DNA from 4 places in the Ensifer sp. NPDC090286 genome. Region 4 is predicted to be linked to each of the others. Evidence: riboswitches for the same ligand, from Rfam matches in the RefSeq annotation. Region 4 holds a riboswitch; each other region holds the start of a gene.
The links. A riboswitch is a leader RNA that binds a small molecule or an ion and turns the genes downstream of it on or off. The one in region 4 is predicted to bind thiamine pyrophosphate.
Positions count from the first base shown of each region.

Region 1: another riboswitch for thiamine pyrophosphate. It lies ahead of thiD (bifunctional hydroxymethylpyrimidine kinase/phosphomethylpyrimidine kinase); the one in region 4 lies ahead of thiC (phosphomethylpyrimidine synthase ThiC).
Region 2: another riboswitch for thiamine pyrophosphate. It lies ahead of thiO (glycine oxidase ThiO); the one in region 4 lies ahead of thiC (phosphomethylpyrimidine synthase ThiC).
Region 3: another riboswitch for thiamine pyrophosphate. It lies ahead of thiB (thiamine ABC transporter substrate binding subunit); the one in region 4 lies ahead of thiC (phosphomethylpyrimidine synthase ThiC).

Region 1 is NZ_JBIVYF010000002.1:1,067,420-1,075,174, reverse strand. It holds gene rfbD (dTDP-4-dehydrorhamnose reductase) at 1-53, opposite strand, end outside; gene rfbB (dTDP-glucose 4,6-dehydratase) at 50-1,111, opposite strand; gene rfbC (dTDP-4-dehydrorhamnose 3,5-epimerase) at 1,147-1,710, opposite strand; TPP riboswitch at 1,945-2,048, shown strand; gene thiD (bifunctional hydroxymethylpyrimidine kinase/phosphomethylpyrimidine kinase) at 2,166-3,002, shown strand; gene ACIQUG_RS15040 (glycosyltransferase family 4 protein) at 3,069-4,370, opposite strand; gene ACIQUG_RS15035 (hypothetical protein) at 4,367-6,586, opposite strand; gene ACIQUG_RS15030 (hypothetical protein) at 6,597-7,328, opposite strand; gene ACIQUG_RS15025 (glycosyltransferase family 4 protein) at 7,339-7,755, opposite strand, start outside.
Region 2 is NZ_JBIVYF010000005.1:188,596-196,350, forward strand. It holds gene ACIQUG_RS25105 (AAA family ATPase) at 1-1,604, opposite strand, end outside; gene ACIQUG_RS25110 (amidohydrolase family protein) at 1,776-3,461, shown strand; gene ACIQUG_RS25115 (thiamine phosphate synthase) at 3,496-4,101, opposite strand; gene ACIQUG_RS25120 (thiazole synthase) at 4,098-4,871, opposite strand; gene thiS (sulfur carrier protein ThiS) at 4,875-5,072, opposite strand; gene thiO (glycine oxidase ThiO) at 5,069-6,040, opposite strand; TPP riboswitch at 6,204-6,323, opposite strand; gene ACIQUG_RS25135 (hypothetical protein) at 6,319-6,555, shown strand; partial or broken gene bioB (biotin synthase BioB) at 6,821-7,755, shown strand, end outside.
Region 3 is NZ_JBIVYF010000007.1:239,880-247,634, reverse strand. It holds gene ACIQUG_RS30140 (M48 family metalloprotease) at 1-132, opposite strand, end outside; gene thiQ (thiamine ABC transporter ATP-binding protein) at 433-1,152, opposite strand; gene thiP (thiamine/thiamine pyrophosphate ABC transporter permease ThiP) at 1,149-2,774, opposite strand; gene thiB (thiamine ABC transporter substrate binding subunit) at 2,782-3,810, opposite strand; TPP riboswitch at 3,862-3,980, opposite strand; gene ACIQUG_RS30120 (GNAT family N-acetyltransferase) at 4,114-4,599, shown strand; gene ACIQUG_RS30115 (thiamine diphosphokinase) at 4,684-5,334, shown strand; gene ACIQUG_RS30110 (ABC-F family ATP-binding cassette domain-containing protein) at 5,338-7,164, shown strand; gene ACIQUG_RS30105 (MarR family winged helix-turn-helix transcriptional regulator) at 7,324-7,755, shown strand, end outside.
Region 4 is NZ_JBIVYF010000005.1:326,419-334,173, forward strand. It holds gene ACIQUG_RS25715 (Zn-dependent hydrolase) at 1-520, shown strand, start outside; gene ACIQUG_RS25720 (hypothetical protein) at 681-1,247, opposite strand; gene thiC (phosphomethylpyrimidine synthase ThiC) at 1,606-3,429, opposite strand; TPP riboswitch at 3,519-3,647, opposite strand; gene ACIQUG_RS25730 (sigma-54-dependent transcriptional regulator) at 3,745-5,109, opposite strand; gene ACIQUG_RS25735 (ATP-binding protein) at 5,113-6,981, opposite strand; gene ACIQUG_RS25740 (dicarboxylate/amino acid:cation symporter) at 7,210-7,755, shown strand, end outside.

The DNA.
Region 1 (7,755 bases), on a different contig from region 4:
TGAACAACCTGGCCCTTCAGGCCCGTGACAACTATGCGCGGAATCTGATTCATTGCCCGACACCAGAATGCAGCACACCCAGGCGCACCCCGTCATATCCCTTGCGAAGAGGGCCCCACCACCATTCGTTGTCTAAGTACCAGCGGATCGTCTTCGCAATTCCGCTTTCAAAGCTGTCTTCCGCCTTCCAGCCGAGCTCCTCTTCCAGTTTCGTCGCATCGATACCGTAGCGCAAATCGTGCCCCGGCCTGTCCTCGACAAATTGAATGAGCTGTTTCCGTGGGCAGGATGCGGGGACAAGCATGTCGAGTGTGGCGCAGATGCGCCTGACTACATCGACGTTCCGCCGCTCGTTGCGTCCCCCGACATTGTAAGTCTCGCCAATTCTACCGCGCTCCGCGATCAGGTCGAGCGCGCGGGCATGGTCTTCGACGAAGAGCCAGTCGCGAATGTTCGTGCCGTCGCCATAGATCGAGAGTGGCTTGCCTTCGAGCGCGTTCAGGATGGTCAGCGGGATCAGCTTTTCGGGGAAGTGATAGGGACCGTAGTTGTTTGAGCAGTTGGAAACCAAGATGGGCATGCCATAGGTGCGTGCCCATGCCTTGGCGAGATGATCGGAAGCGGCCTTCGAAGCCGAATAAGGGGAGCTTGGATCATACCGCGTCTCCTCGGAAAAGAGCTGGTCATCCGCGAGCGAGCCGTACACTTCATCCGTTGAAACGTGAAGAAAGCGAAACCTGCGTTTGCCCTCATCCTTCATGGACTGCCAATATGCCCTTGCGCATTCCAGCAGGTTGAACGTTCCAAGAACGTTCGTTTCGATGAAATCCCTTGCGCCGGCAATTGAGCGGTCGACATGACTCTCGGCAGCGAGATGCATGACGCGATCGGGCCTGAATGTGGAGAAGGCATCGGCAATAGCCCGCCCATCGCATATGTCAGCCCTGAGAAAGCGATATGATGGGTTGTTTGCGACGGACCTTAGGGAGCTAAGGGTTCCTGCGTAGGTCAGTTTGTCTACGTTCAACACGTCATATCCCTTGTCGATAATGAGGTGTCGAATAACCGCCGAACCAATAAAACCAGCCCCGCCGGTAACAAGTACACGCATATCTCAGCGAAGTCCTTTTATGATAAACATCAAGACTAAGCTTCTCGCTCGAGCTTAGTGTGTAGATCGGAGAGTTTTGGCTGATCCCTGTCTTTGTCCGACAGGATGGCGTTACTCGGGGGCACGGGCCAGTTTATCCCGAGTTCGGGGTCGTTCCAGAGAAGCCCACGATCATGCTCAGGGCTGTAGTAATCGGTCACTTTGTAGCTGACCAAGGTCGCCGGTTTCAGCGTACAGAAACCGTGGGCGAAACCCGGCGGAATCCAGAGCTGGTGACCGTTCTCTTCGGAAAGCTCAGCAGCCACGAAGCTTCCGTAGGTCGGTGACCCGCTTCGAAGGTCTACCGCCACATCCCAAAGGGCGCCGGCGATACAAGAAACCAGTTTTCCCTGTGCGCGCGGCGGCAGTTGGAAGTGCAGTCCGCGCACAGTACCGGCTTCACGCGACAGCGATTGATTATCCTGGACGAAAGAGTGCGTCCCGACGATTTCGGCGAATTGATCGGCCCGAAAGGTCTCGGCGAAGTATCCACGCGTATCGACGAATCGCTTAGGCTTTATCAAGAAAACAGAGGGAATGGCCGTTTCTTCGATCCGCATCGTGTCGTCCTTCATCGTTGTTTCCCGTGCGCGAAATAATACGGCACTCGTGGCGTTCTAACGATATGTTGCGTCGGCATTGCTGACGATCCCGGGAAAATAGGATCGTGAAGCGGACGTGTCATTCCACGGCCTCTTTCTCGATCGCTTGGTCCGCAGGGCCTGTGTGGAAAGACGCGGCTTGGATCCGCTGCATCTATCAATTGACATCCCCGCCCATGTCCCCCTAGCATCCCTCTTGCCGAGGGGCGCACCGTCACGGTGCTGAGATGGTGGTGAGCCAGACCCTTGAACCTGATCCGGATCATACCGGCGTAGGAACGGCAAGGGCCCTTCTGCTCACCTGCCGTCTTTGCGCTTACCGATCGGATCTCCGTCCATTTCCGGGAGGTCGCTTTGCTCGTGTCTGTTTTTGACTCAATCCAAAAAGGCTCAAGGCTCATGCAGGTGGGGCGATGACCGCGATCGCCGTTACCATCGCAGGTTCGGATTCCGGCGGCGGGGCCGGCATCCAGGCGGATCTGAAGACGTTCTCGGCGCTCGGAGTTTATGGCGCAAGCGTGATCACCGCGGTCACGGGGCAAAATACCCGCGGGGTATCTGCGGTGGAGGATATCTCCCCGACCGTCGTTGCGGCTCAGATCGACGCGGTGTTGTCCGATCTTGCCGTCGGTGCGGTGAAAATCGGCATGGTGTCGCGGCGCGAGACGATCGCGGTGATCGCGGCTGGTCTGAAGCGCTACGACCGGCTGGCTGTCATCGACCCGGTGATGGTGGCGACCTCGGGCGATCACTTGATGCAGCCGGACGCGATCGCGACGCTCAAGGAGGCGTTGTTGCCGCTCGCGCTCATTCTGACGCCGAACCTGCCCGAGGCGGCGCTGTTGACCGGACGCGGGATCGCCGAAACCGATAGCGAGATCGCACGCCAGGCCGATATGCTTCTGAAATTCGGTGCGCGTTCGGTGCTGATGAAGGGCGGGCATGCCAAGGGCAGAGATGCGATCGATATCCTCTACAGCGGGGAAACGGCTTTGCACTTGTCGCGGCCGCGGATCGAAACCAGGAACGATCATGGCACCGGATGCACCCTCTCGGCCGCAATCGCTGCGGGTCTTGCCAAGGGGAAGCCGATCGAGGATGCGGTCGTCGCTGCCAAGGCTTACTTGCATGACGCGCTGGTCGCTGCCGATCGGCTGACTATCGGGCAGGGGCGGGGGCCTGTGCATCATTTCCATCATTGGTGGGGCGACAGTCGCGGCGAGAGCAAAGCCTCTTCGGACGGTCCCTAAGCAGACGGCCGCCTCGGACGAATGACTCGATATGGCTATGCGCTGCAGCATGACGTTCATCGCACCTCAAGCCACTGCGGCGCTTGGCGCGGCCGGCTGTTCGCCCTTGAGCATTTTGCGGTAGAGCGCCACATGCTCCCGCGCGCAATCGACATGGCTCGTCGGCCGCCGAAGCGTTGTCCGCAGATTGTCCCACGCCCGCGGCGCGCCCAAGACGTCGATCAGCCGGTCGGCCAGATCCTGGGCGCTGCCGGCACGGAAGTGATAACCATCCAGGCGGTCACGAACCTTCTCGGCCATGCCGCCGATGTCCGAACACAGGATCGGCCGGCCGTGATGCAGTGCCTCCTGGATGACGACGGGAGAATTCTCCCACCAGACCGACGGCATTACCACCCAGTCGACCGAGCGCATCAGCCGCGGCATGTCCTGGTTCTGGTAGGCACCGTAGAAGCGCACACGGCGACCGGCGTCCTCGATCAGCTTCGCCACCTTCTCCTGATAGTCTTTCGGCTGGCGCTCGAGGTTGCCGCCAAAAATCATCAGTGAGGAATCATCGCCCCAGACGTCGTCGGGCACGCGCGATACGGCGTCGATCAACACGTGAACGCCCTTGAACGGCGTCATCTGCCCGAAATAGGCAAAACGGTTGCGCCGGGCTGTCGGCGACGGCAATTCGCGGGCCGGCGCCTTGTCACCCATGACGATGCCGTTCTCGATGACGAAGATCTTTGCGGCTTCGAGCCCCCACTCGACATAGCGATTGGCGAGAAAGGCACTCGGCGCGATAAAGGCATCGGCGAGATTGAGCATACCGCGCACGAACTGCTCGCGGCGAACGAACCGCGACACCGGAATCTCGGGGAAACACGTGTGGCAACTGATCGGCGAGGCGCCGTTGCAAGGCTGGCCTGAGGGGCGTTTCACCATTTGCCCGTGATTGTGGCAGATCGGCAGGTATTCATGGAACGTCACGACGATGCGCGCTTTGGGCAGCGCATCACGAACGGCATAGAGCGCTTCCAGGCCGAAGCCAAGAATATGATGGAAGTGAACGACATCCGGCTTGATGTCGCCGACGAAGCGCAGGAGGTCGCGCCGGATCGCTTCCGTATCGCCATTGGAGAGGAAGAAATGGTCGAAGTCCTCGGCGTGGTAGAGCACTTCGTCCATGGCAAGCCGCAGGCTCATCAGCGCGGAGGCGCCATGGCGCGGAACCGGATCGCCGACGCGGGCGAGGTAGATCGACTCCACGCCGGGCAGCCCGTTCAATGCCTTGTGAAGGCCATGTGAGGCAATTTCCGCTCCGCCAAGGGAGTGGGTCGGATGGCCATGGGAGACCACGAGCACGCGGAGTTTTTCGCTCATGCGCCAGCCTCTTCGAAGATTGTCTTTGCAGCTTCGGGGGCGGGCGTCCATCGGGCGCGGAAAAGCGTCCGATCGACGCGTTCCACGAAGCGCGCGGTGGCGGCAGAGCCCGCTCCGGGGAGCTCGTCGGATCCCACCATCTGCAGGGAAGGAAGCCAGTAGGCTTCGTAGCCCTTTCCGCTGAGGCGAAGGGCGAGGTCGAGGCCCTTCAGCGCCACGCCGAGATAGGTCGGCGACAGGCCTGCGTCCTCCATCAGCGCTTCGCGCGGCAGGATGCAGCAATCGAGCGATGCGGATGCAACCCTCGTCAGCTTCAGACGATTGACGGCGCCGACGGGATAGCCGGCGTATCGGCTCGATTGCAGATGGTCGGGACGATCGAGCGACGTGCTGCCAGCCCAGCGGATCGAGTGATCCTCATAGGCAAGGGTCGGCGAGATGATGCTTCCCGTCTTTGCTTCGTAAGCGGCAATGAGCGCCTGATACCATCCGGCATTGGCTGGCGTCAGCGACCCGGAAAGCAGAACGACCGCGTCGCTGTTTACCCTTTCGGCAGCCGCTTGCGCCAGGTCGCATGTATCGCCGGCGCCTTCGACGGATATGAGCCGCAGCGGCAAACGGTAGAATTCCGAGAGCTGACGGATATGGACCGCGTGCCGTCGGAACCGCTCGGCCTGAAGCACGAGCGCGATCGGGGCCCGGCGCGTTTGCGGATCAAGCGCGAGCAGCCCCAGCAGCGGCGCGAAATCCGTTTCGGTTTCCCCGGCGACAAGAATGATGGCGGTACCCTCGGCCTGGTCGAAGGGCCCGATGTCGACGGTGGTTTCCACAGTTGGTGCACTGCTACGCGCCGCCGTCAGGAACGGGACGATCTGCCGGTCGATGATATCGGGCAGGGCCCAGCTTGTCGGATCGATCGAACCAAGCAGCCGTAGGGCGGCGGCGCGTGCCGGCAGCCGCACCGGGAAAATTGGCATGTAGGCGCGGCGGGCGTCTCTGAGGGTGAGTTCGAGGTGAACTGGTCCATCCGCCTCGCCATTTAGCACCTCGACGCGACCAATAAAGCCATGCGATCGGCGGTGACCGGAAATCGCGCTCTTGAAGTCCGGCCGATCGACGAAGGCCTCTTCGACGTCGGACCGCTCGGTTCGGGTCCAGGCTGCGTCCAGCCGTGCCCCGCCGCCCTGTCGGCAAAGTCGCACGGTTTCAACAAGACCTTCCGCGTCCAAGAGCCAGCCCGAAATCAAGAAGGCACCATCCTCACCCTGGTAGAGCGCATCCACGCCAAGGCGGACGGGAACCGGAAGGCTCGAGATCGTCTCGGTGCCATCATATCCGCTCGCGGCATCGCGCAGGCGAAGCATGACCTGGGGCGAACTCTGGCTCTGGAGCAGCATCGCGCGGATATGGCCGGGTGTCTCGAGCGGACCGGTCACGACCCGGCGTTCGTGGAGCCCGGCATAACGCCAGGCGCCACGGCCGCGATAGAATATGCCCTTGATGTCGCGCGCTCGGGGCAGGTCGTTTGCGGAAAGGAGGCCGACGAAGCCAGCCGCACCTTCAGGGGCGTCGTTGCGCTGGAAAATGGCGACGTTGCATTCCGCAAGAAAGCTATCGTCGCTCTTGACGATCGCCCGGCAGACGCCGGCGGGCAGGTCGTGCGCCCATCCTTTCAGGGCGATGGTCCCGTCATGGCCCTCGCCGAGGAGCTCGATGTACCCGTCGCGAGCCGCTCCGGTCTTAAGCAGGGTCGTAATCGCCGCGAGCCGTTGATCGGCATGCGGCGGCTTGATCAGCACGTCGACCAGGCGGCCGAGCACGTGTACCAGCTGCGGACCGGCGAAATCCTTCAGCATCGCCGTCACTTCACCGATCGAAGCAGCGCGTGGCGCGACCATATAGCGCTTGCCGTTGCCCGCCTTGCCGAAGCGCAGGGTTGTCGGCAGAGGATCAGACCCTTCGATCGGTAACAGCGCGGCAAAGCCATGCGTGGCGGAAGACTGGGGCGCCGCCAGCCGCCAGCCGACAACCGATGCCATCACCTGGGTTGACGCATCTTCATTGATCTCGACCGACAACTGATCGGCCATCGGGCCACCGGTGCCGATTACGAGCAGCAGTGTTTCGTCGATCGGGCATGCGATGATGCGACCACTGCGCGCGATGCGGCCAAGCGGTGCGGGGCTTGCGGAAAGGCTGAGTTCCGAACTAGGCATGAGATGTGCCTCAGGTCCGAAGAAAGACGGAAAGGATCGCGCCTGCCGCAAAGCCTGCAAGCACGAAAAGAAGCAGAAACGCCGGCTTCAGATCGCCGTTCGAGCGCTGCTTCAGGGCATTGAGGCTCTTTTCCATACCCGCGATCACACCGTCGAGCCGCATCAAGTGGACGTCGAGATCGGTCAGTCGCTGGGTAATTTCTCCGCGGAGGTTCGCGACATCGTCGCTGATTGCTGCAAGCCCGGGGTTTTCCGCTTCATCGCCGTCGTCAAGCTTCGATCGCAGGGCGGAACGCTGCGAGACCTGCAGTTGACGCTGTGCCGCCATCAGCACGTCGAGCTTGTCGAGCACTTTTGCAAGCGGTGCTGCAATCAGCGCTTCGGCCGCCTGTTCATCGGGCTTGGGAACACGAAGCGGCAGTTCGCCGCCTTTGCCGGTCGCCGCAAGCACGACGAGTTCACCGGTGCGCGCGCTCGCCATCTCCGGCAGGGCGATTTCAAACGCGTGGTTGCCGTCGCCAATCCCGTTGCGTTTCAGATCTGGTCGGTTGCGGTCGGCGAGCGCTTCGGCGATCACCTTGCCGTCGAGAAGCACGCGAATGGCAAGCCGCTTTTCCGGGGTTTCCGGGTCGAAGGCCCAGCCGAAGACGCGGCCTTGGTCGATTGCGTCCACGCGGCCCTTTAACGGCTTTGCATTGTTCTGCTCCGGTGCGACGTCCGGTTTGTCGACTGCTACAGACATGGTCTTCCCTCTAGGCGGCGACGGTTTCTCTCGGCTCGATCGCGTCGATGAGCGTGAGATAGCGCCGGGCAGTGGTATCGATATCGTTAGGCTTGCGGGCATTGGCCGAAAGGCGGCGCCGAAGGTCTGGGCTTTCCGCCATGCGGCGCATGGCGGCAGCCAACGCACGCGGATCGTTTGGCGAGACGGTGATGCCGTTGACGCCGTCCTGCACCATTTCGGCCATGCCGCCGATATTGCTGGCGATCACCGGTTTGCGCTGAGACTGGGCCTCGCCGATAACGAGCGGTGCGTTCTCCCACCAAATCGAAGGCACGATGGTGCAATCAACGGCGGCAATGAGGTCGCCGATGTCTTCGCGCCTGTAGGCGCCGCGCTGCTGAACGGAGGGCGCCGTCTTCTTGAAGAGCCGGGCGATCTCGTCCTT
Region 2 (7,755 bases), 140 kb from region 4:
AAGAAGAGCCCCACCTGGTCCGTGGCCTCGGCGCCGCGCAGGTCGCCGATGCCGAGCAGGTCGCGGATGACCCCGCGCCAGGCAAAATAGGGCACGTCGCTCTCGATGTCGTCGGCATTGCCGACGAGCACGCGGCTGCCGCGGTCGCGACAGCGCTCCACGAAGGCGCGCAGCAGGGCCGACTTCCCGACGCCGGAATCGCCCTTGACGATCATGATGCCGGACCCCCTGGGCGCGCTGTCGAGATAGGCCGAAAGGGCCGTCATTTCGGCTGCGCGGTTGAGGAGTGCCGGCGACTTGGTGTCGATCGTCGCGACCGTCTCGGCGATCGGCGCGAAGGCGGACACGCCGCCGCGCACACCCGGTATGGCCAGCGACCACGGTCCGGAGAAAGCGATCTGGCTGGCCGTCTCCTTGGCCGTCGCCTGGTCGACGAGGATGCGCCCGGCGGCGACGCTTGCCAGGCGTGCGGCCATGTTCACGGCGGCGCCGACCACCGTGTAGTCCGCGCGGTGGCTGGCGCCAAGCGCGCCGCAGAAGCTCTCGCCGGTGGAAATGCCGGCCGAAAGGCCGATATCGGGATCGTCGAGCTCGCCTGAAAGACGCAGTGCGGCAACGATCGCGCGACGTGCGTTGTCTGCATGTTTGGGGCCGGGCAGGCCGAAGACCGCGAAGATCTCGAGACTGTTTGCGTGAAGTGCCGTATGGAGGATTTCTCCGCCGGTGCGGCCGACGACGGCGATCGATCGCGCGACGAGCTGGTTCAGCCGGTCGAGATCTTTCTCGAGGTCCGGGCCGACGATATGCACGAACAGGGCGGTCACGGTTCTCAGGTCCGCCAGCCACTCCGAAAGCGGCGACAGAAGCCGGCCGCGCAGCGAAAGCGGCAGATAGGTTTCCAGCCGCTTGCTGGCGGCGCCCGAAAGGGCGCGGGGTGGCCTGGTCGCGGTCGAATAGGGATCGATGCGTTCGAGGCGGGCGGTGCCTTCCCGGCCGGGCGCGCCTGTTGCCCGCTTGCCGATCAGCCGCCACACGGCGTCGGAGACGAGAATTTCGCCGGCATCGCTCAAAAGGCCGCAATGGTCCGCCTGCGCCAGACAGTCGCCGCCGACGATCAGCCAGCGCTGATCGACACGGGGAACGAGGTGCAGCAGGGTGATGGTGCCGACGCCGACGGCGATGCGTAGTTGCAGCGCGTCCTCCGGCCCGCCGGGGCCGCCGATCTCTTCACGGATGCGGCCGGCGCAATAGCAGCTGCGCCAGGCGGCCTGCTCCAGCTCGCTGTCGGAGGCAGCCTGCCAGCCGGCAAGCAGGCTGTCGCCGGCAAAGCTCAGCACCGTGCCGCCATGTTCCTCGATATGCCGGACGAGTGGTCCCATGTAGCCGTTGAGCAGCCGGCTCACCCGTTCGGCGCCGGCGGCGCGGTCGCTTTCGGACCATTTAGCGGTCAGCCGGGTAAAGCCGGAAATGTCGGCGAACAGCAATGTGCCGGGAAAGTCCTCGCGCGTCGGGCCAGCCGAATCCGTCGCCGCCGGGGCAGACCATCGAACCAGGGCTCCCGACAGGTAACGTTGGAATTCATTCTTGCCGGCGCCACCTACCACGCAAAATTCTCCCCAAGATTTTAGAGTAACATGCCTCCTTTCGCACTTAAAGTCCGCCCGTGTTGACCTACGGGGTTCCAGTAACGGCAAGTAAATATCTGTTCCACGCCGCTTGCGAACGGAGTAATGTTTGCCCGATTGTTCGAGGGGGTCTCGCAACAGGAGGGGACGATGGGGGTCGACTGGGGTGGTCCGGTCGCCGCCGTGACACGCCGCAATGTCTTGCGGCTGTTCTCGGCAGGCGTGATGGCGAATGTGCTTTCGGGATGCCGACACGACTGGCCACCGGCTGCGGCCTGCGAGCTGCCCTATCCGATCGTCGACGTTCACTGCCATTTCTTCAACGCGGCCGATGTGCCGGTGGAAGGTCTGGTGCGCTATGTGGCGCTGCGGGAAAAGCTGCCGGAGGCGAGGCTCTCCGCCGATCCTCTACAGTCGAAGCGCCTGGAAAACGCCCTGGTGGTCTTTCTCGTGACGGCCCTTGGCGACGTCGCGCCCAAGGCCAAGGTCGAGGACGCCATTCTCAAGAGGCGGATGCCGCGCCCGTCCGACGCCGAGTTCGAGCGGCAGAAGGACGAGCAGTTGCGCACCGCCGTCAAGCAACTGGTGGCGCTAGCGGGCGAGCAGCGCGCGTCGTTGACCGCACGAAGCGGCGCCGAAACGCCGGATTATCAGGGCCTGCTGGAACAGATCGGCGGCGCCCCCGGCCTGCCGCAGGGCCTGCAGCGGCGCTCCGGCAGCGTGGAGGAGACGGATGTCGATGCGCTCGCGTCGGCCGCCAAGGCCCACGACCAGATCGGCAACTACCTTTCCTTCGTTCGCCTCATGCAGGACTACCGGGAAAACCTCGCGGAAACCTATGCCCGGATCTTCGCGTCGAAATGCCGATTTTCAATGATCACGCCGAGCATCCTCGATTTCGAGAAATCGATCGGCGGCAGGGCGTCGCCGCAGCGCGACCAGATCGACGTGATGGACGAGATCCAGCAACTGGTGATCAAGCGGCATGGCATCCACATGCACAGCTTCGTCGGCTTCGATCCGCACCGGGAGGCGCAGAAGCGCGGCTCGTCGCTGGAAAACGTCCGCTATGCGATCATGGAAAAGGGCTTCATCGGCGTGAAGATCTACCCGCCGATGGGCTTCAAGGCCTGGGGCAATGCGGATCCGGCGATCGATGCGGCGCTGAAGCGGCTCTACGACTGGTGCCGCGACAACAGCGTGCCGATCATGGCGCATGCGGAAAACAGCATCGGCGCCGGCTGCGGCTATGGCAACATGGCGAGCCCCGCCTACTGGAAGAAGCTGCTCGATACCAACCGTTACAATGACTTGCGCATCAACCTCGCGCATTTCGGCGCCTTCGATGAAGTCATTCGCCCTGGCGCGCCGACGGGGGTCATGGTGTCCTGCGCGAAAGACAAGTTCTCCGGCCCGCCGACCTGGGAGGACATCATCGGCAGGACGATCGACCACGGGCGCCGGCCGAACCTGTTTGCCGACCTGAGCTACCTCAGCGAACTCGTCACCGACAACACGCCCGGGCTGCACGAAAAGATCCGCGCGCTGCTCGACAAATGGCTGAAGGACTACGATCCCGGTGCGCGCCATCTGATGTTCGGCACCGACTGGTCGATGATGGCGCTGGAGAAGGACTACAACGCCTATGTCCCGCGGATCGCCCAGCAGCTGAAAGAGGCCAATGTCAGCGAGGAGGACCAGCAGAACATCTTCTGGAAGAACGCCTCCCGCTACCTCGGCCTCGACCGGCCGGGGCCGACCCGCCAGCGGCTCGCCACCTATTGCCGCAAGCGCGGCCTGGATGCCTCCTGGCTCTCGCAGCTGGAGATCGCCTGACCGCGGAGATCGACGCCCGCGATCTGGCACCTGCTCATCGCCACGGTGCAGTCCTGGTAATCCATTCGCGGGTCCGGCCTTCCGGGTCGGCATTGCGGGTGATGTCCGTCACCACGGCGGCGATGTCGGCGCCGTGCTCGAAGACGCCGGCAATCCGCTCGACGTTGAGGCCGCCGATAGCGACCAGCGGCAGGGACCCGACGCGGCTCCGCCAGGCGGCAAGGCGCGGCAGTCCCTGCGGCGCCCACTTCATCGCCTTGAGGCTGGTCGGGTAGACCGGCCCAAGTGCGATGTAGTCCGGGTCGGCTGCCAGCGCCGTCTCCAGTTCCACCTCGTCATGGGTGCTGAGGCCGAGCTTCAGGCCGGCGGCGCGGATAGCAGCAAGGTCGGCCTCCGCCAGGTCCTCCTGACCGAGATGGACGAAGTCGCAGCCTTCGGCGATCGCCAACTGCCAGTAGTCGTTGACGATGAGCTGGCAGCCCTGCTCGTCGCAAACAGCCTTGGCCGCGCGGATCTCGCGGCGGATCTCCGCTTCCGGACGATCCTTGACGCGCAGCTGTACCAGCTTGACGCCGAGCGGCACCAGCCGCTCGATCCAGGCCGCGCTGTCGACGATAAGGTAGAAGGGGTCGAGTTTCACGCAAACACCGCCTTTCCGATGACGGGGGTGGAAGGAACGGCAAAATCGCGCGGTTCGAGCATGCCTGCCTCGAAGGCCTGCCGCCCGGCATCGATCGCGCCCGCAAACGCCGAGGCCATCAGCGCGGGCCTGGCGGCGCCGGCGACGGCCGTGTTGAGCAGGACGGCGGCGAAGCCGAGCTCCATCACCGTCGTTGCGTGCGAGGGCCGGCCGATGCCGGCATCGACGATCAGCGGCACATCGGGGAAGTTCGCCCGCATTGCCCGAAGCGCCTGGATGTTCTGCGGCCCCATGGCGCTGCCGATCGGCGCGCACCAGGGCATCAGCACCTTGCAGCCGGCTTCCAAGAGTCGCTCGGCAACCACCAGATCATCCGTGGTGTAGGGAAAGACCTCGAACCCTTCGGCCGAGAGGATGCGCGCCGCCTCGACCAGCCCGAAGACATCGGGCTGCAGCGTGTCGTGGTGGCCGATCACTTCGAGCTTCAGCCAGTTGGTGCCGAAAACCTCGCGCGCCATCTTGGCCGTCAGCACCGCCTCGGACACCGAATGGCAGCCGGCAGTGTTCGGCAGCACGTGCACCCCGAGCGCCCGGATCAGTTCGAAGAAGGCGCCGCCCTGGCGGCCCCCGGCAGTTTCGCGCCGAAGCGAGACCGTGACGATCTCGGTGCCCGAGGATCGCACCGCATCTTCGAGCACGGCGGGGGAGGGATAGCGGGCGGTGCCGAGAAGCAGTCTCGAGCGCAGGTCCTGTCCATAAAGCGTCAGCATGTCTCAGCCTCCTTTCATCGGCGAGAGAATTTCGATGCGGTCTCGGTCGCAAAGCGCATGACCCGGACGGTCGGCCCGGTGCACCAGTTCGCCGTTGACGGCGGTGGCGAGCCAGTCGCCCTCGAAATCGAGCGCGGTCAGAAGCTCGGCGAGGGTGGCGACGGCGAGGTCGTGATCCTCGCCATTGACGGTCAGTCTCATGCGGCATCTCCCTTCAGGTCCCGCGCAAGCGCAAGGTCGGCTGCTTCCGCCGCCAGGGCCGGCGAAAGCAGGAAGCCGTGGCGGTAAAGTCCGTTGATCGTGATGGTCTGCCCGGCGCGCAGGGCACGCGGCAGGTTGTCAGCGAAGGCGGGGCGGACGCCGGCGCCGGTCTCGACGAGGCGCGCTTCGCCGAAGGCCGGATGCAGGGCATAGGCGGCGTTCAGCAGTTCCATGAGCGAACGGGCGGTGATCGGTCCGCCGTCATCCGTCTCGATCATCGTCGCCCCGCACATGAAGAGGCCGCCGCCGCGCGGCACGATGTAGAGCGGGATGCGCGGATGAATGAGCCTGACGGGCCGCGACAGTTCCACGTCGCTTGTCTCAAGATAGAGCATTTCGCCGCGCACGCCGCGCAGGCCGGGCGTGTCACCGATACGTGCCGCACCGGTGCAGTCGGCGACGAGATCGTGCTGTCCGTTGTCGCTCGCCTCGGTGACGAAGGCGATGCCGCGATCGACAAGCTTCTTCCGCAGCCGGGCGATCGCCCGGCGCGGGTCGAGATGCGCCTCTCCCGGAAAGAACAAGGCCTCTCGGAAGCGCCCGGCAAGTGTCGGTTCCAGCCGTTCGATCGCCGCTGTGTCGAGCCATTCGAAGCCGGAGGTGCGCGAGGCAAAGCGCCTGAGTTCGCCGGCGTCCCGTGGCGGGGCGACGACCAGCGTACCGTTGCGGGAAACTTCGCCTGGCAGGACGTCGTCCCACCAGTCGATGGCGCCGATACCCTTCGTCAGCACCGCCTCTTCGGCGCTTTCGCGCTCGCACCAGGGCGCCAGCATGCCGCCGGCACACCAGGAGGCCGCACCGGCAAAACCTGGCTTACGCTCGACGACCGTCACCGCGACACCGCGGGCGCTGAGTTCATGGGCCAGACAGAGCCCCGCGACGCCGGCACCTTTCACGAGGACCCGCATCGCTCAGCGCTCCCGTGCGGCGCGAACGGGCCGTCGTAGGCAACGAAGCGGGATGGTGTTGGCGGTGTGCATGCCGAGGCTCCAAAGGTGGAGACCCAGTTCACGAGCGGGGGAGGGGAAGGACGCCCTGCCGATTGATCCGTCACGTGAGCGCGACGTTTGCGGCAACGAATCTGCACCGTCCCTACGCCAGTATGAACTGGATCAGGTTCAACGGGTCACTGCGCCGCGCAACCGCATAGCAGAATCTCAGCCCCTTGGCGGGACACCCCTGGTGAATGCTCCAAGCTGACCGCTCGGGGCCGTTTTTGTCAAGAGCCAGCATTCGTGCTGACTGTGATCTGACTGCCGAAAAAATTATCTATAATTTGCGGCGACAAAGCGGAGGCGTCGGTGGCGTGATGGAAGGAAGAGTGTTGGCCGACCGGAGTGAAGCTTGGAATGCCGGAGAAGTCCGGATTCGCAATGGTTTCGGTGGCGGCGTGCGCGAGACTTCGGGGTTGGCGCGCGAATGATTGATTGTCGGTCCTCGCCCTCTGTCGACGGCGTCCGGACCTTCATGTGATCCAAAAATACAACCAGAAGAGTATGTTATGTAAACATTTCTCCGCTTGGGTGCTTGCGAATTTCCGTTTCCGACAAAATTATAGATAATATTGGATTCTATCTATTTTACGATGGCGACGACCTGGAGGACGAGCTGAAATGCTGGACAAGAACCGACCGACTGGTGCTGATTTTATCCCGGGCGACAAGGCCCAATCCCGCTGGACCCAGGCGGAAGCGGAGAAAATCTATAATCTGCCGTTCAACGATCTGCTCTACCGCGCCCACACCGTCCACCGTGCGCAGTTCGATCCCAACGCCATTCAGATGAGCCGGCTCCTCTCGATCAAGACCGGCGGCTGCGCCGAGGATTGCGGCTACTGCAGCCAGTCCGCCCACTACCCGACAGGGCTCAAGGCATCGAAGCTGATGGAGGTCGAGCGTGTGCTTGCCGAGGCGCGCAAGGCGCGCGACGGCGGCGCGACCCGCTATTGCATGGGGGCCGCGTGGCGCAGTCCGAAGGATCGCGACATGGATGCCATCGTCGCCATGGTCGGCGGGGTGCGGGCGCTCGGCATGGAAACCTGCATGACGCTCGGCATGCTGACGCCGGCCCAGTCTGCGCGGCTCGCCGAGGCCGGGCTCGATTACTACAACCACAATGTCGATACGTCCGAACGCTTCTATAGCGAGATCATCACCACCCGCAGCTTTGCCGACCGGCTGGAGACGCTCGCCAATGTCCGCGACGCCGGCATCAAGGTCTGCGCCGGCGGCATCCTCGGCATGGGCGAGACGGCCGACGACCGGATCTCGATGCTGGTGACCCTCGCCAACCTGCCGGTGCCGCCCGAAAGCGTGCCGATCAACATGCTGATCCCGATCCCGGGCTCTAAGCTGGCCGATGCGGCACCCGTCGATCCGATCGATTTCGTCCGCACCATTGCCCTTGCCCGCATCCTGATGCCGCAATCGCATGTCCGGCTTTCGGCCGGACGCACCGACATGAGCGACGAGACGCAGGCGCTCTGTTTCTTTGCCGGCGCCAATTCTATTTTCGTCGGCGAAACCCTGCTGACCGCCGACAATCCCGGCGAGGACCACGATGCAGCACTCTTCCGGCGGCTGGGATTGAAGCCGATGGCTCCGCCGGCAAGGCAGGACGCGGC
Region 3 (7,755 bases), on a different contig from region 4:
CTGATAGGTCTGCTCGATCACGGATTGGCATGCGGAAAGGAGCGTGGTCGCAAGCAATGCAACCACGGCGCGTCCACGCAGCCGTCCGCCCGTCGGCGGGATCCGGTCGTGTGTGACTGTATGCCTCTCCATGCCTCAGCCCGTTTCCGTCCGTCGCTCCGCCCGCATCCTGCGGAAACGTGGAACGACAGCGTTGAAAGTCCTACTTTTTCAGCCCGGCAGCGTTGCTCTGCCGCGACCTTTCAGTCCTGGTCTTGCTGTATCTGATTTCAGCGCCACCTGCCTAGTTTGTCTCGGTAGAAATAGTTGCCCCGTGGTATCACGGCAACGGATGCGGGAATATTCGCGCCTTGCCGGATATTTCGCGCGTCGCATGGCGCCGCGGTCAAATTGTGGCAACCGGCCAAGGGCGCGGTGAATCCGATCCGTCCTTCAAGTATTGCCGAGAAAGCGGTCGATCGCCGCATTATCCCGCCGCTCCAGGAAACGGTCGAGGGTATCGTTTGCGATGATACGCCCCTGGTCGAGAAAAAACACGCTGTCGGCCAGGGCTTTCACGTCTTCGGGATGGTGTGTGATCATCAGGATCGTGTTGCCTTCCTCCGCGTGCAGTTCCCGCAGGAGCGTGCGCATGCCGGCGCGCATGCCGGGATCAAGCGCCGCGAAGGGCTCGTCGAGCAGCAGCAGCGGGCGCTTTCGCACAAGCGCCCGGGCAAGCGCGACACGCTGGCGTTCGCCGCCGGAAAGCGTCGGCGGCAGCCTTTTGCCGAAGCCTTCGAGCCCGACGCGGCGGAGCGCGTCTTCGATCTTGTCGCGGTCGGTCGCGGTCAATCGAAGCGCTGGGTCGATGCCGAGGCCGATATTGGTCGCGACGTCGAGATGGGCGAAAAGGTTGTTGTCCTGGAAGATCATCGAGACCGGCCGTTCCGACGGCGCCCGGTCGGCCACGTTCTCGCCGAGAATGCGGACCTCGCCGCGATCGGGGTCCTCGAACCCGGCAATAAGGTGGAGCAGCGTCGACTTGCCGGAGCCCGACGCACCGGCGACGGCGACGATGCCACCGGTGGCAATCGCGCAATCGAAGGTGAGCGCGGCCGTTTCGAAACGGACCTCGACATCGCGCAGCTCTATCGCGGGAACGGGGTGGGTCATGTTTTGCGTCTTTCCGGCCGGCTGTCATTCGCCGTGCCGAGGATGGTGAAGATCAGGCACAGAAGCCCGAGGAAAAGGGCGAGACCGGCGGCGTCGTCGGTGCGGTAGCTGCCCATGCGGCTATAGAGCAGCCAGGGCAGCGTCACCATGTCCTGGCTGCCGAAGAGGGCGACGGCGCCGAGATCGCCGAGCGACAGCGCCATGGCGAAGGAAAGCGCCATCAGCAGCGGCTTGCGCAGCGCCGGAAAGTCGATACATCGCAGGCGATCAAAACCACGGATGCCAAGGCTTGCCGTCAGTCGTTCCGACCGCGCCGCGTGGGTCGCCATTGCCGGCGCGAGGATGCGGTGGACGAAGGGAAGCGCCATCAGCGCATTGATCGCCACGACGATAACGGGCGCAAAGCGCGCGACATCGCCGAAGGGGCGCAGCAGAAGGAACCAGCCGGCGCCAAGCACCACGGGCGGCACCAGCAGGATCAGCGAGGTGCTGGCGCCGATGGCGCCGGCAAAGCCGCGGGCGAGCGACGTCGCGTGACGCGGCGCGGTGACGGTCGCGGCTGCGCGGATCATCACGGCCGCCATGGTGACGGAGGCGAGGGCCGACGCGAGCGCGATTGCCGCGCTGGTCAGTAGCGCCCGGTGCACCGCCGGGTCGCGCGCGAGTTTCAGCAGATCGGCTTCGAGGCCGGAGATGAGGACGGCGACCAGCGGTGCGCCGAGAAACAGAAAGGCAAGGGCGATCCAGGCGGCATCACTCAGGCGCGCGATCCTGGATGCGCCATCGAAGCGGCGCACGGTGCGGCCACCGGTCATGCCCTCTTCCGGCTCGATCGCCAGATAACGAAGCAGGAACAGCAGCAGGCCGGTCATGGTGATCTGCAGGGCCGATAGCGCGATGGCGCGAGGCGGATCGAAATCGAAGCGCAGCGCCTGGTAGATTGCCACTTCGATTGTGCTGGCCGCAGGCCCGCCGCCGAGCGTCAACACGAGGGTGAAGCTGGTGGCACAGAGCATGAAGACAAGGCCGGCGGCACCTGGAAGGAGGCCGCGCAGGACCGGCCATTCGATGAAACGGAAGAGTGCGCGCGACGGCATGCCGAGATTGGCGGCGCTGCGCCAGTATTCGGCGGGGATGCGCTCGAGCCCGGCCAGGAACAGGCGCGCCGCAAGCGGCATGTTGAAGAAGACATGGGCGAGCAGGATGCCGAACAGGCCGTAGATGCTGACGGGCTGCGCGAGGCCGAGCCAGCGCAGGCCGGAATTGAGGAAGCCTTGGCGCCCCCAGATCTCGATCAAGCCGAGTGCGCCGACGAGAACGGGCAGGCCGAGCGGCAGCGCCATCAGGCGCAAGAGCCAGATGCGGCCGGGAAATTGCGGCCGCCGCGCCAGCGCCCGGGCGACGGGGATGGCAAAGAGCACCGACAGCAGCGTCGAGAGTGTCGCCTGCAGCAGGGTGAAGCGGGTGACGCGCCAGATATAGGCGTCGAAGAGCGCGTCATCGCTCGCGCCGCCCGTCTGGCTCAGCAAGGCGACGATCGCCAGGCCGACGAAAAGCACGAAGGCGCCGAGGCAGGCTGCCCCGGCGACCACTGTCATGCGATTTTCGCGCAGTGCGAACAATCCGGCCTCAGTTCTTGCTCATGGCGGCGAGCCATTCGTCGATCCAGGCCTTGCGGTTCTTGGCGACCTCCTCCGAAGGCAGGAGGAACGTGTTTTCCGGCTTGACCAGCTTGTTGAAGGCGTCCGGCAGCGGCTCCTTGGTCGCTGCGACCGGCATCATCCAGTTGGTCGTCGGGATGATCGACTGGAACTCCGGACCGGTCATGAAGGCGAGGAACTGCTTTGCCAGTTCCGGCTCCTTGGCGTTCTTGGTCATGCCGGCGACTTCGATCTGGATGTAGTGGCCTTCGGAGAAGGCGGCCGCCTGATAGCGCTCGGTGTTTTCCGCGACCATGTGGTAGGCCGGCGACGTGGTATAGGACAGCACCATCGGCGCCTCGCCCTTGGTGAAGAGGCCATAGGCTTCCGACCAGCCGGGGGTAACGGTCAGGACGCGGTCCTTCAGCTTCGCCCAGGCGGCACCCGCCTCGTCGCCATAGACGGCCTTGACCCAGAGGAGCAGACCGAGGCCCGGCGTCGACGTGCGCGGATCCTCGATGACGATCTTTTGCGACGGGTCGCCTTCGACCAGTTCCTTCAGGCTCTTCGGCGGCGTCTTCAGCGTCTCGGTGTCATAGACGACGGCGAAGTGACCGTAGTCATAGGGCAGGAAGGTGTCGTCGGAGAAGTTGCCGGGTACGGTGACGCCGGTTGCCTCGATGCCGTGCGGCGCGAAGAAGCCCGTTGCCTTGGCTTCCGCAACCAGATTGGTGTCGAGGCCGAGCACGATGTCGGCCTTGGAGGCCTCGCCTTCGAGCTTCAGGCGGGTGAGCAGCTCGACGCCGTCGGCAACGCCGACATAGTTGACCTTGCACTCGCAGGTCTTCTCGAAGGCTTCCGCAACCTTGGCGCCCGGTCCCCATTCGGTGATGAAGCTCTCATAGGTATAGACCGTCAGCGTCTTGTCGGCGGCGGCCGCGACGCCGGAAAATACGAGGCTTGCGGCGGCCGCAAGGGCTAGCCGGCTAAAGAGTTTGAGTTGCGATGAATTGGACATGGCGAGGACCTCTCTCCCAAAGTTCGTTGTTGCATGGGAAAAGGGCGTATCGATCCGATCGCGTCTAATCCCTCCGCCGGTATGAGCCGGATCAGGTTCCGCGGGTTGGCGTTTTGACGCCTCTCAGCCTCCGGCCGCTGTGCGGTCGGGAGGCACCCCGTTAGAGCGGCAAGAGATTTACCGCTGCCAAGGCCCCAAGGCAAGCGATGTTTGCGGGGAAGCAAGAGCGCCTGGCCGGCACAACGGCGCGTGTTTGCCTAAGCCGCCAACTGCGCTACACAACGGCAGCGAGGAGGAAATGTCATGCCTGATATGCTCGTTCGACTTTATGCCCTGCCGGCTGAGCCTCAGTCGAAGCTTGGTCCTGGCGTCAGCATTCGCCGCGCCATTGCGCCGGAGCGCCGCCTGGTCGTGTCCTGGATCGAAAAGACCTTTGGCGCCGGATGGGCGGGCGAGGCGGAAGCCGCCTTTTCCTCGACCCCGACACGCATGCATGTCGCAGTCCAGGACGAAAAGATCGTCGGCTTTTCCTGCCACGACGTGACGGCGCTCGGCTTCTTCGGTCCGACCGGTGTCGACGAAGGCATGCGCGGGCAGGGGATCGGCGAGGCGCTGCTGCTTGCAAGCCTGATGGCCATGCGCGAGGCCGGCTACGGCTACGCGATTATCGGCGGTGTCGGGCCGGCGAAGTTCTACGAGCGGGTGGCCGGCGCCGTCGAGATCCCGGATTCGACCCCCGGCATTTATGCCGGCATGCTGTTCCGCGATCCGGTGCCCGAGGGGCATTGACGAGTTGACCAAAATACCGAGAACCGGTCGCCCGACGGTTTTCTTCGTTTTCCTTCGGCGGTCCTTTGCGCTATGGGCTTTGCCATGGCTCGATCGACCTTCACCATTCTGCTTGGCGGCGCCCTTTCGCTGACCGACCGGCTGGCTCACCAGCTGGTCGCAAGTCGCTTCATCGCGGCTGATGGCGGCATGCGCCATGCGCGGCTGCTCGGCATCGTGCCCGATGTCTGGGTCGGTGATTTCGACTCGACCGAGGAAGCCCTTCTTGCGGACTACGCCTCGGTCCCGCGCGAGCCCTATCCGGCGGCAAAGGCCGCGACGGACGGCGAGATCGCGGTCGAGGCGGCGCTGTCGCGTGGGGCCGATCGCCTGATCTTCGCCGGCGCGCTCGGCGGCACCCGCAGTGATCATGCGTTCATGCATCTGCTTCATGCCGTCGCCCTTGCCGAGCGCGGGCTTTCGGTGTTGATGACGTCGGGCGAGGAAGAGGCCTATCCGCTGCTGGCCGGCTCGCTCGAAGTCGACCTGCCCAAGGGCTGCCTCTTCTCGGTGCTGGGTCTGACCGAGCTTACCGACCTTTCGATCGTCAATGCGCGTTATCCGCTCGACGATTTCACCCTGCCGTTCGGCTCGTCCCGAACCGTTTCCAACGTTGCGGAGGGTCCCCTTCGCTTCACTCTCAAGAGCGGCCGCGCCCTCGTGCTTGCCCGCCCCTATGATCTTTCCGGAGCCTGAGCCTTGGCGCCTCCCATTCTGAAACTCGACGATATCTTCCTCACCTTTGGCGGTACGCCACTGCTTGCCGGCGCCAATTTTCAAGTGGAGCCGGGCGACAAGATCTGCCTGGTCGGCCGCAACGGCTCGGGCAAATCGACGCTGATGAAGATCGCCGCGGGCCTTGCCGAGGCGCAGTCGGGCGAAGTGTTCCGCCATCCCTCGGCCACCATCCGCTATCTGCACCAGGCGCCGGATTTCGACGGCTACGACACGGTGCAGGCCTATGCCGAGGCGGGCCTCGGCCCAAGCGACGATCCCTATCGCGTCGCCTATCTGCTGCAGCATCTGGGGCTGACCGGCGAGGAAGACCCAAAGCGTCTTTCCGGCGGTGAGGCGCGCCGGACGGCGCTTGCCCGCGTCATGGCGCCGGAGCCGGACATCCTTTTGCTCGACGAGCCGACCAATCATCTCGACCTGCCGACGATCGAATGGCTGGAAGACGAACTGATCCGCAGCCGCTCGGCGCTGGTGCTGATCTCGCACGACCGGCGCTTCCTGGAAAAGGTCTCGACCGCCACCGTCTGGCTCGACCGTGGTCAGTCCCGTCGCCTTGATCGCGGATTTGCCCATTTCGAGGCCTGGCGCGACGAGGTGCTGGAAGCCGAGGAGCTGGAGCAGCACAAGCTCGGCAAGGCGATCGAGCGCGAGGAACATTGGCTGCGTTACGGCGTGACCGCGCGGCGCAAGCGCAACATGCGCCGCCTCGGCGAGCTGCAGACCATGCGGGCGACCTATCGCGGCCACAAGGGGCCGCAGGGCACCGTGCAGGCGACTGCCGCCGACGCCAAGGAATCCGGCAAGCTGGTGATCGAGGCCGAGAAGATCACCAAGGCCTATGGCGAGCGCACAATCGTCGCGCCGTTCTCGATCCGCGTGCACCGCGGCGACCGCATCGGTCTCGTCGGCCCGAACGGTGCCGGCAAGACGACGCTCCTGAAGATACTGACGGGACAGATCGAGCCGGACACAGGCACGGTCAAGCTCGGCACCAATCTGGAAATCGCGACGCTCGACCAGAAGCGCGAAGACCTCAATCTCGACGATACGCTGGCGCACTACCTGACGGACGGGCGCGGCGACAACCTGCTGGTCAATGGCGAGCAGCGCCATGTTACCGGTTACATGAAGGACTTCCTGTTCCAGCCGGAGCAGGCGCGCACCCCGATCCGTGAGCTTTCGGGCGGCGAGCGCGCAAGGCTGATGCTGGCGCGCATTCTGGCGCGGGCGACGAACCTCCTCATTCTCGACGAACCGACCAACGATCTCGACATCGAGACGCTCGACCTGCTGCAGGAGATCGTCGCCGGCTTTGCCGGAACCGTCATCCTCGTCAGCCACGATCGTGACTTCCTCGACCGCACCGTCACCTCGACGATCGCGCCGGCCAATCCGGAGGCGCCGGATGGCCGCTGGATCGAGTATGCCGGCGGCTATTCCGACATGATGGCGCAGCGCAAGGGCGCGATCGAGGAGAAGCGCAAGGCCGAGAAGGCGGAAAAGGCCAAGGCCGATGCCGCCGCACCTGCCGCCGAAGCGCCGAAGGCTGCCAAAGGCAAGCTTTCCTACAAGCAGAAGTTCGCGCTCGAAAACCTGCCGAAGGAGATCGCCAAGGCGGAAGCCGAGGCTGCCAAGCGCGAAGAAAAGATGGCGGATCCCAACCTCTTCACAAAAGATCCAAATGCTTTTGCGAAACTGGCGCAGGAGCTGGAAAAGCTGCGTGCCGACCTCGCTCGCATGGAAGAGGAATGGCTGGAGCTCGAGATGCTGCGCGAGGAGCTCGAGGGCTGAGGTACAGCCAGGACGGTTCCATGCGTGAATGCGAAGGTAATACGTTGAATCCTTGCGGGTTTTACCGTTAAACTGGTAAGGGAAAGATGGCTAGCCGCGTTGAACGTTATCAGATGCTATGATAAGTAAAACTTATTATATCGCCTGTGAACGATCATGATGCCCTTCAAGCTTGAATCCGAAACCATTGGAATGCTTCTGACCGATGTCTCGCGCCTCTTGCGCGGGGCCTTCGACCGCAAGGTCAATGCCATGGACCTGGGCATCACCCCCGGCGAGGCGCGCACGCTGATCCAGGCGGCGCTTACCGAGGGCATCAAACAGGCCGAAATCGCCACACGCATGGGCATCGAGCCGATGACGCTGTCGGCCTATCTCGACCGGCTGGAGACCAACGGGCTCGTCGCCCGTGTTCCCGATCCGGCGGATCGTCGCGCCAAGAATGTCATCATCACCGAAAAGGCGGGTCCGCTGCTCAACGAGCTGATGACCGGTCTTCGCGAAATGATGGATGCCTATACCGAAGGGCTGGATGCGGAAGCGCGCGCGCTTCTCTGTTCCAACCTGCGCATCCTGCGTGACAATCTGCGT
Region 4 (7,755 bases):
TCTCGCCGCCGCGCGGGTTGGCCTGTTCCTGCGCGAACATATTGCCCGGTCGAACGCGCCGAGTGTCGCGACCATCGGCACCATGCGTTTCGAGCCCGACGCGATCAACGTCATCCCGTCGCGTGCCACCTTCACCGTCGATCTGCGCGATCCGGACGAGGAACGGCTGCAGGCGCTCGAAACGGCGCTTGCGGACTTCCTTGTCCGTATCGCCGAGGAAGAGGGGGTGACGATCGCCGTCGAGCGGCTTGCACGCTTCCAGCCTGTGGCTTTCGATCAGGGCATCGTCGCAGCGATCGAGGCTTCGGCCAGCGCGCGGGGCCTCAAGAGCCGGCGCATGACCTCGGGCGCCGGCCATGACGCCCAGATGATCGCCCGCATCGCGCCGACGGCAATGATCTTCGTGCCGAGCCGCGACGGCATCAGCCACAACCCGCGCGAACACACGGAGCCGGACGAGCTCGTCGCCGGCGCCAATGTGTTGCTCGATGTGGTCGAGCGGATGGTGGGGAGTCGCTAGAGGGGTAGGGGTATGCGCGTACGTTGATTAAACGGGATCGATGTCGCGCTTCCCTCTTCCCGACATGCCAGGGCTTGGCCCGAGGATGCAGAGGCAGACGCTCTTATGTCTGCGATAAACAGCGCGCGTCACCCTTCGGCGCGGCGAAGCAGACGGCGCTTCAAGGCTCTTTTTTCGTGTGACCCGCACTTTTATGGGATGCCGCATCGCCCTTCTGCCGGGTGGAGGATTCTGGCCCGCTCCCCTCGGCGGGATCTTCCGGTGTCTGACGGAAAAGATTGAGGAAGCTGCTGCCGCCGTGCCATACGCCGCCGGTCGGTCCGTAGTCCCGCGAATCGTGCGAGGACGAGCGGCTCTCGTTATCGCTGAAACTGCCGTCGATAGGGCCGCCTCCGCCACCTGCGCCTGTCCCGCCGGGCTCTAAACCCTCGACACCGGAGCCTGAGCCATCACCGCCGCCCTCTACGCCGTGGCTTCCGCCACCCACCGTGCCGTCGCCTCCACCGTTCTCGCCGCCGCCGTTCTCGCCACCACCTGGGGCACCTTCACCATTCGAGCCGCCGGTTTCGGTCTCGTCCGCGTGGGCGATGGAAATCCAGGAAAAGCCCGCGGTAAAACGCCCGCCGTCACCAAGGCGCGGCAGATCTCCGGCGAGTGCTGCAAGGCCTCCTATCGAAAGGGCCGTCAGTCTCAGCAGGCGTGTCCTCACGTCATTCTCCTTGGGCAAGCGACATCCTTGCGTTGGTCCGCAAGACCTTCTGCGCGGCAGAAGACGGCAGCTTGGCGCGAATGAATTTCGCCGACAGCGACTTTTGCGCGAGCCTTGCATAACGTTCAATCGATGTGGGGACAAGCTCATCGGCTGCCGGGCGACGTGATGCGCGGGGAGCGGGGCTGCCGTGAGGGGACAGCGGAAAACTGCACAAATGGCGCGCGTGGCAGGGATTGCAGGGGTGGGTTTCGACGCTCAAGCAGGCCAGGAGACGGTGAAGGAGGCCGTCGACGATCACCGATTCGTGACCGCGGTCGGAAGTCGTGAGCGAACGGAAGGGGCCGGTACCGACCCCTTCCGATGCTTGCGACGCCTACTCTGCCGGGCCAGCGGCCCCTTCCACCGGCATATAGAGGTCGCCGCCCTCGCGGTACTTCGCGGCCATCGCCTCCAGCCCTTCCTTCTGCGCCTCGGCCCGGATGTCGTGCGAGATCCGCATGGAGCAGAATTTCGGGCCGCACATGGAGCAGAAATGCGCGACCTTGTGCGCCTCCTTCGGCAGGGTCTCGTCGTGGAAATTGCGGGCTGTTTCCGGGTCGAGCGAGAGGTTGAACTGGTCTTCCCAGCGGAACTCGAAGCGGGCGCGCGACAGCGCGTCGTCGCGCACCTGGGCTGCCGGATGACCCTTGGCGAGATCGGCGGCATGGGCGGCGATCTTGTAGGTGATGACGCCGACCTTCACGTCGTTGCGGTCAGGCAGGCCGAGATGCTCCTTCGGCGTGACGTAGCAGAGCATGGCGGTGCCGAACCAGCCGATCATCGCAGCACCGATCCCCGATGTGATGTGGTCGTAGCCGGGGGCAATGTCCGTCGTTAGCGGTCCGAGCGTGTAGAACGGCGCTTCGCCGCAGACGGCGAGCTGCTTGTCCATATTCTCCTTGATCTTGTGCATCGGCACGTGGCCGGGGCCTTCGATCATGACCTGACAATCCTTGGACCAGGCGATCTTGGTGAGCTCGCCGAGCGTTTCGAGTTCGGCGAATTGCGCGGAGTCATTGGCGTCGGCGATCGAGCCCGGGCGCAGGCCGTCGCCGAGCGAGAAGGAGACGTCATAGGCGCGGCAGATGTCGCAGATCTCCTCGAAATGCTCGTAGAGGAAGCTCTCGCGGTGGTGGTGCAGACACCACTTGGCCATGATCGAGCCGCCGCGCGAGACGATGCCGGTGACGCGGTCGACGGTGAGCGGGATGTAGTGCAGGCGGACGCCTGCATGGATGGTGAAATAATCGACGCCCTGTTCGGCCTGCTCGATCAGCGTGTCGCGATAGACTTTCCAGGTGAGGTCCTCGGCAATGCCGTTGACTTTTTCCAGCGCCTGGTAGAGCGGTACGGTGCCGATCGGAACCGGCGAATTGCGGATGATCCATTCGCGGATGTTGTGGATGTTGCGGCCGGTCGAAAGGTCCATGACCGTGTCGGCGCCCCAGCGCGTCGCCCAGACCATCTTTTCGACTTCCTCGGCCATCGACGAGGTGACGGCGGAGTTGCCGATGTTGGCGTTGATCTTCACCAGGAAGTTCCGGCCGATGATCATCGGTTCGGATTCCGGATGGTTGATGTTGGCGGGCAGGATCGCCCGGCCGCTGGCGATTTCCTGGCGGACGAATTCGGGCGTGACATGATCCGGAACGTGAGCGCCGAAGCTCTCGCCGTCGCGGACCTTTGCGCGCGCCGCGTCGCGGCCGAGGTTCTCGCGGATCGCCACAAACTCCATCTCCGGCGTGATGATGCCGGCGCGGGCATAGGCAAGCTGCGTCACGGCTCGGCCACCCGTGGCCTTCAGCGGCGCATGCTGGAACGGGAAGGTCGGTGTCAGCCGGTCGCCGCTCACGAAGCCGTTGTCTTCGGGACGAACCGTTCGTCCCTCATAGGTCTCGACATCGCCGCGGTCGACGATCCAGTTGCGGCGCAGCCGCGGCAGGCCGTCCTCGATGCGGATCTCGGCACCGTCGGCGGTATAAGCGCCAGAGGAATCATAGACCGTGACCGGTTGCTCGCCCGAGGTCGGGTGCAGAGCAATCTCGCGCATCGGCACGCGAATATCCGGATGAAGAACGCCCGGCTTGTGGATCTTTCGGGAGGCCGGAAGCGGGCCTTGCGTGACCGTGAGGGCTGCGGGTTTGGTGGCAATATTCATGACGAGGCTCCAAGTTGCGATTGGAGACCCAGTTCTGATGCCGGAAAGATGAAAGACGCTCCGCCAGGTGCTCACCGCACGGAATCCTGGCTTCGATATCTGCACCGTCCCTACGCCAGTATGAACTGGATCAGGTTCAACGGGTCACTGCGCTATAGCCGGCAAGCCGGCCATCCAGCAGAATCTCAGCCCCTTGCGGGACCCCCCTGGTGAATGCCTAGATCATAGCCATCGAACGGCCCGGGTCGTCAAGCGTGAATTCGCCTGTCGACAAAGATGCACCTAGTGCGTGTATTTTCGGATTCGGATTTGCCGCTAGCGGCCGGCCTTTTCCGGTGCTGTCCGCTCGGCATAATCGGCGCGGTTGATGCCGTGGCGCTGGAGCTTATCGTAGAAGGTCTTGCGCGGGATGCCGAGCGCCTCGATCGTCGCCTTGACGTCGCCGCGCTGGGCGCGCAGCACCTCCTTCAGGATCTCCGCCTCGTAGCGTTCAAGCCGTTCCGGCAGCGCAAATCCGGGCTGTTCGGCCACCGCAATCGTTTGGCCCAGCGGACCTTCCACACCAAGCGCCACCCGCTCGGCAAAATGCGAGAGTTCACGCACATTGCCCGGCCAGGCATGCGTCATCAGATGCCGTTGTACGGCTGGAGAGATCATCGGCACGTCGCGCTTGAAGCGCTCGGCCGCCCGGGTCAGGAAGTGCGAGAAGAGCAGCGGGATATCGTCACGGCGTTCGCGCAACGGCGGGATCGACAGTGTCACGACATTCAATCGGAAGTAGAGGTCTTCGCGAAAGTCGCCACGCTCCACCGGATTGCCGAGATCGATCTTGGCAGCGGCGATGACGCGGATATCGACCGGACGAACCTGGTTGGTACCAAGCGGCGTGATCTCGCGCGCTTCCAGAACGCGCAGCATCTTCACCTGCGTTGCCGGCGGCATCGCCTCGATTTCGTCGAGGAACAGCGTGCCGCCGCTCGCATGCTCGATCCGTCCGATGCGCTTCTTCAAGGCACCGGTGAAGGCGCCCGGTTCGTGGCCGAAGAGTTCGCTTTCGATGACCGTTTCCGGCAGCGCACCGCAGTTCAGCGCCACCAAATTGCCGGTGCGGCGCCGGCTCCAATTGTGCAGCAGGGTCGCCACCACTTCCTTGCCGCTGCCGGTTTCACCGGCGACGAGCACGTCGACATCGGTATCGGCGATGTGCCGGATCGTCTGGCGCAGGCGCTCCATGACCGGCGTCTGGCCGATCAGCGGCAGGCTGTCGCCGGCCGTCTCGGCGGCCCGCTTCAGCGCGCGGTTTTCCATCACGAGCCGGCGTTTTTCGAGCGCCCGGTGCACGCTCTGCACCAGCCGATCGGCGGCAAAGGGTTTTGGGATGAAGTCGTAGACGCCGTCCTGCAGGGCCTGCACCGCCATCGGGATATCGCCATGACCAGTCACCAGGATCACCGGCAGGTCTGCGTCGAAGGCTTCGATGCGGCGGAAGAACGCGAGGCCGTCGATGCCCGGCATGCGGATATCGCTGACGACGATACCATCGAAATTGGCATCGAGCGTCTTCAACGCTTCGGCGGCGCTGGCAAACGGGATGACGGTGAGGCCGGCGAGTTCCAGCGTCTGCGTCATCGCCTTGCGCAGATGGGTGTCGTCGTCGACGAGATAGACGGTCGGCTGCATCGCTCAGGCCCTCTTCAGGCGAACCGTGAAGACGGTGCCCTTGTCGCTGGTATCGACGGTGATATCGCCGCCATAATCGGCGACGATCTCCTTGGAGATGGCAAGGCCGAGGCCGAGGCCCTCGTCCTTCGAGGTGTTGAACGGCGTGAACAGATCCTCGCGGATATGCGGGGGAATGCCCGGGCCGTTGTCGGCAACGACGAGCGAAACCGTCCCGGAGGGGCTGTCCTCGCAGCGCACGCGGATCTCTGCATCGCCGCGCGCGCCGAGCGCTTCCAGCGCGTTCTGCAGAAGATTGATCAGCACCTGTTCCAGCCGGATGCGACTGCCGAGCACGCGGAGGCCAGTTTCCGGCAGGTCGATGCCGATCGCATCCATGCGGCCGGCAAAGCGGCTGCGCAGCAACAGCATCGCCCCTTCGATCACGTCGCGCATCGGCGTCGGTTCGGCGACGAAGCGGCCCTTGCGGGCAAAGCTTCTGAGTTCGTCGGTAATGGTGCCGACCCGGTCGGTCAGTTCGGCGATGCTGACGAGGTTCTCGACCGCGGTCTGCTGCTGGCCGCGATCGAGGAAGGTGCGGGCGTTGTCGGCATAGGCGCGGATGGTCGCGACCGGCTGGTTGATCTCATGGGCGACGCCGGCCGCCACCTGGCCGAGGATCGCCAGCCGGTTCGCCTGGATCAGTTCCTGTTGCACCGCTTGCAGCTTCTCGCCGGTGCGCCGGTGGTCGGCGATCTCGGTTTCGAGATGATCGCGGGCAAGGCTGAGATCATGGGTGCGCTCCGCCACGCGGGTTTCCAGCTCGTCGCGGGCGGCGCGATCCCGCGCCGATGCGAACGCCAGCGTCTGGCGGCGGCGCAGGAGGAAGGCGGTAAGGGCCAGCAGCGGTGCGAGGAGAGCGAGCGCAATCAGCCGGGCCTCGCGGGTTGCCGCCGAGATCGCGCCATCGAGCGGCGCCAGTTGCTCCAGCCGCCAGCTTGTGGTCGGCACCATGGTTTCGACCCTGAGGAACCGCCGCTCGCTGTCGCCGGGCAGGAGCGCCCGCAACTCGCTGGAACCGTCGCTCGTCGGTTCGATGTCGCGGAAAGGCAACGGCAGCAGCGAGGCATCGCCGAACTGCAGGCTGTCGCGGATGGCGGCGACGCGATCGCGCGGAATGGTCCTCGTCGTCATGAAGCGCCAGGACGGGAAGCTGGTGATCAGCACGATACCGCGCCGGTCGGTGACGTAGACCGGCTTGCCGGACGTGAGCCATTCGGCCTCCACATCGTCGAACTCGAGCTTGGCGACGACGACGCCGATCGGACCGTCGGGACCCTGAACCCGGCGGGAGATATAGAGACCTGGCCGCTTGCTGACGTTGCCCATGGCGAAATGCTCGGCCTTGCCGTCGCGCATCGCCATGCGGAAATACTCGCGGAAGGCATAGTCGTTGCCGACGAAACTCGTCGGCTCGCGCCAGTTGCTGGCAGCGACCGCGACGCCATCGGGGCCGATCACGTAGATGACAGCGGCATCCGTGTTGGCCGCCAGCGCCTGCAGCTTTTCGTCCAGCCGCTGCAGCGCCGCTGGGCTGCGGGTCGAAAGGGCCGCCTTCACCTCGACATCGTCGGCCAGCACCAGCGGCGTCGACCGCTGGCGCTCGAGCACGGCGCGCAGCAGCGAGGCCTTCAGATTGGCATCGATCCGGCTTTGGGCATCGACCGTTTCGAGCGCCTGGCTTCGGCCGTATTCGCCGGCAAGCAGGAGTGCAGCGACAAGCAGGGCGACGGCAAGGCCGGCAAAGACGAGCCAAGTGCGGCGCATCGACTGGTCGAGATCTGCCAGATTGAGGGGGGCGGAGAGGGCATTGAACATGGTCCAATTGTGCATTTTTTCGCTCAGGCTTCCAGATGGGCTGTGCGGAAATCCGCTCAACTCTTTGTGCGCGCCAAGCCGCCCGCACAAAACATTCTCATCAATTCAAAGGGTTGGTTCCTGCCGCCGCGAACTGGCACGGCCGTTGCAAATGACATCCTCATGACAGCCCGCGCTGTCGCGCATCGGAATTTGACCCGGGAGGCCCGGCATGACGCCGGACTGGGTGCAGTGGAGGAACTCATGATTATCGAACAATCCGCGGAACCGCGCGGCAAGACACCTTTCTATCGCCATCTCTATGTCCAGGTGCTGGTGGCGATCGCCGCCGGTATTCTGCTCGGCCATTTCTATCCGTCGCTCGGCACGGAACTGAAGCCCCTCGGCGACGCCTTCATCCGTCTCGTCAAGATGATCATCGCGCCGGTCATCTTCCTGACGGTCGCGACCGGCATCGCCGGCATGACCGATCTTGCCAAGGTCGGCCGCGTCGCCGGTAAGGCGATGATCTACTTCCTGACGTTTTCGACGCTGGCGCTGATCATCGGCCTGATCGTCGCCAATGTCGTGCAGCCGGGCGCCGGCATGCACATCGATCCGGCTTCGCTCGACGTCAAGGCGGTGACCACCTATGCCGAGAAGGCGCATGAGCAGACGATCACCGGCTTCCTGATGGGCATCATCCCGACGACGCTGGTCGGTGCCTTCGCCGATGGCGACATCCTGCAGGTGCTGTTCATTTCCGTGCTCTTCGGTCTGTCGCTCGCCATGGTCGGCAAGAAGGCCGAA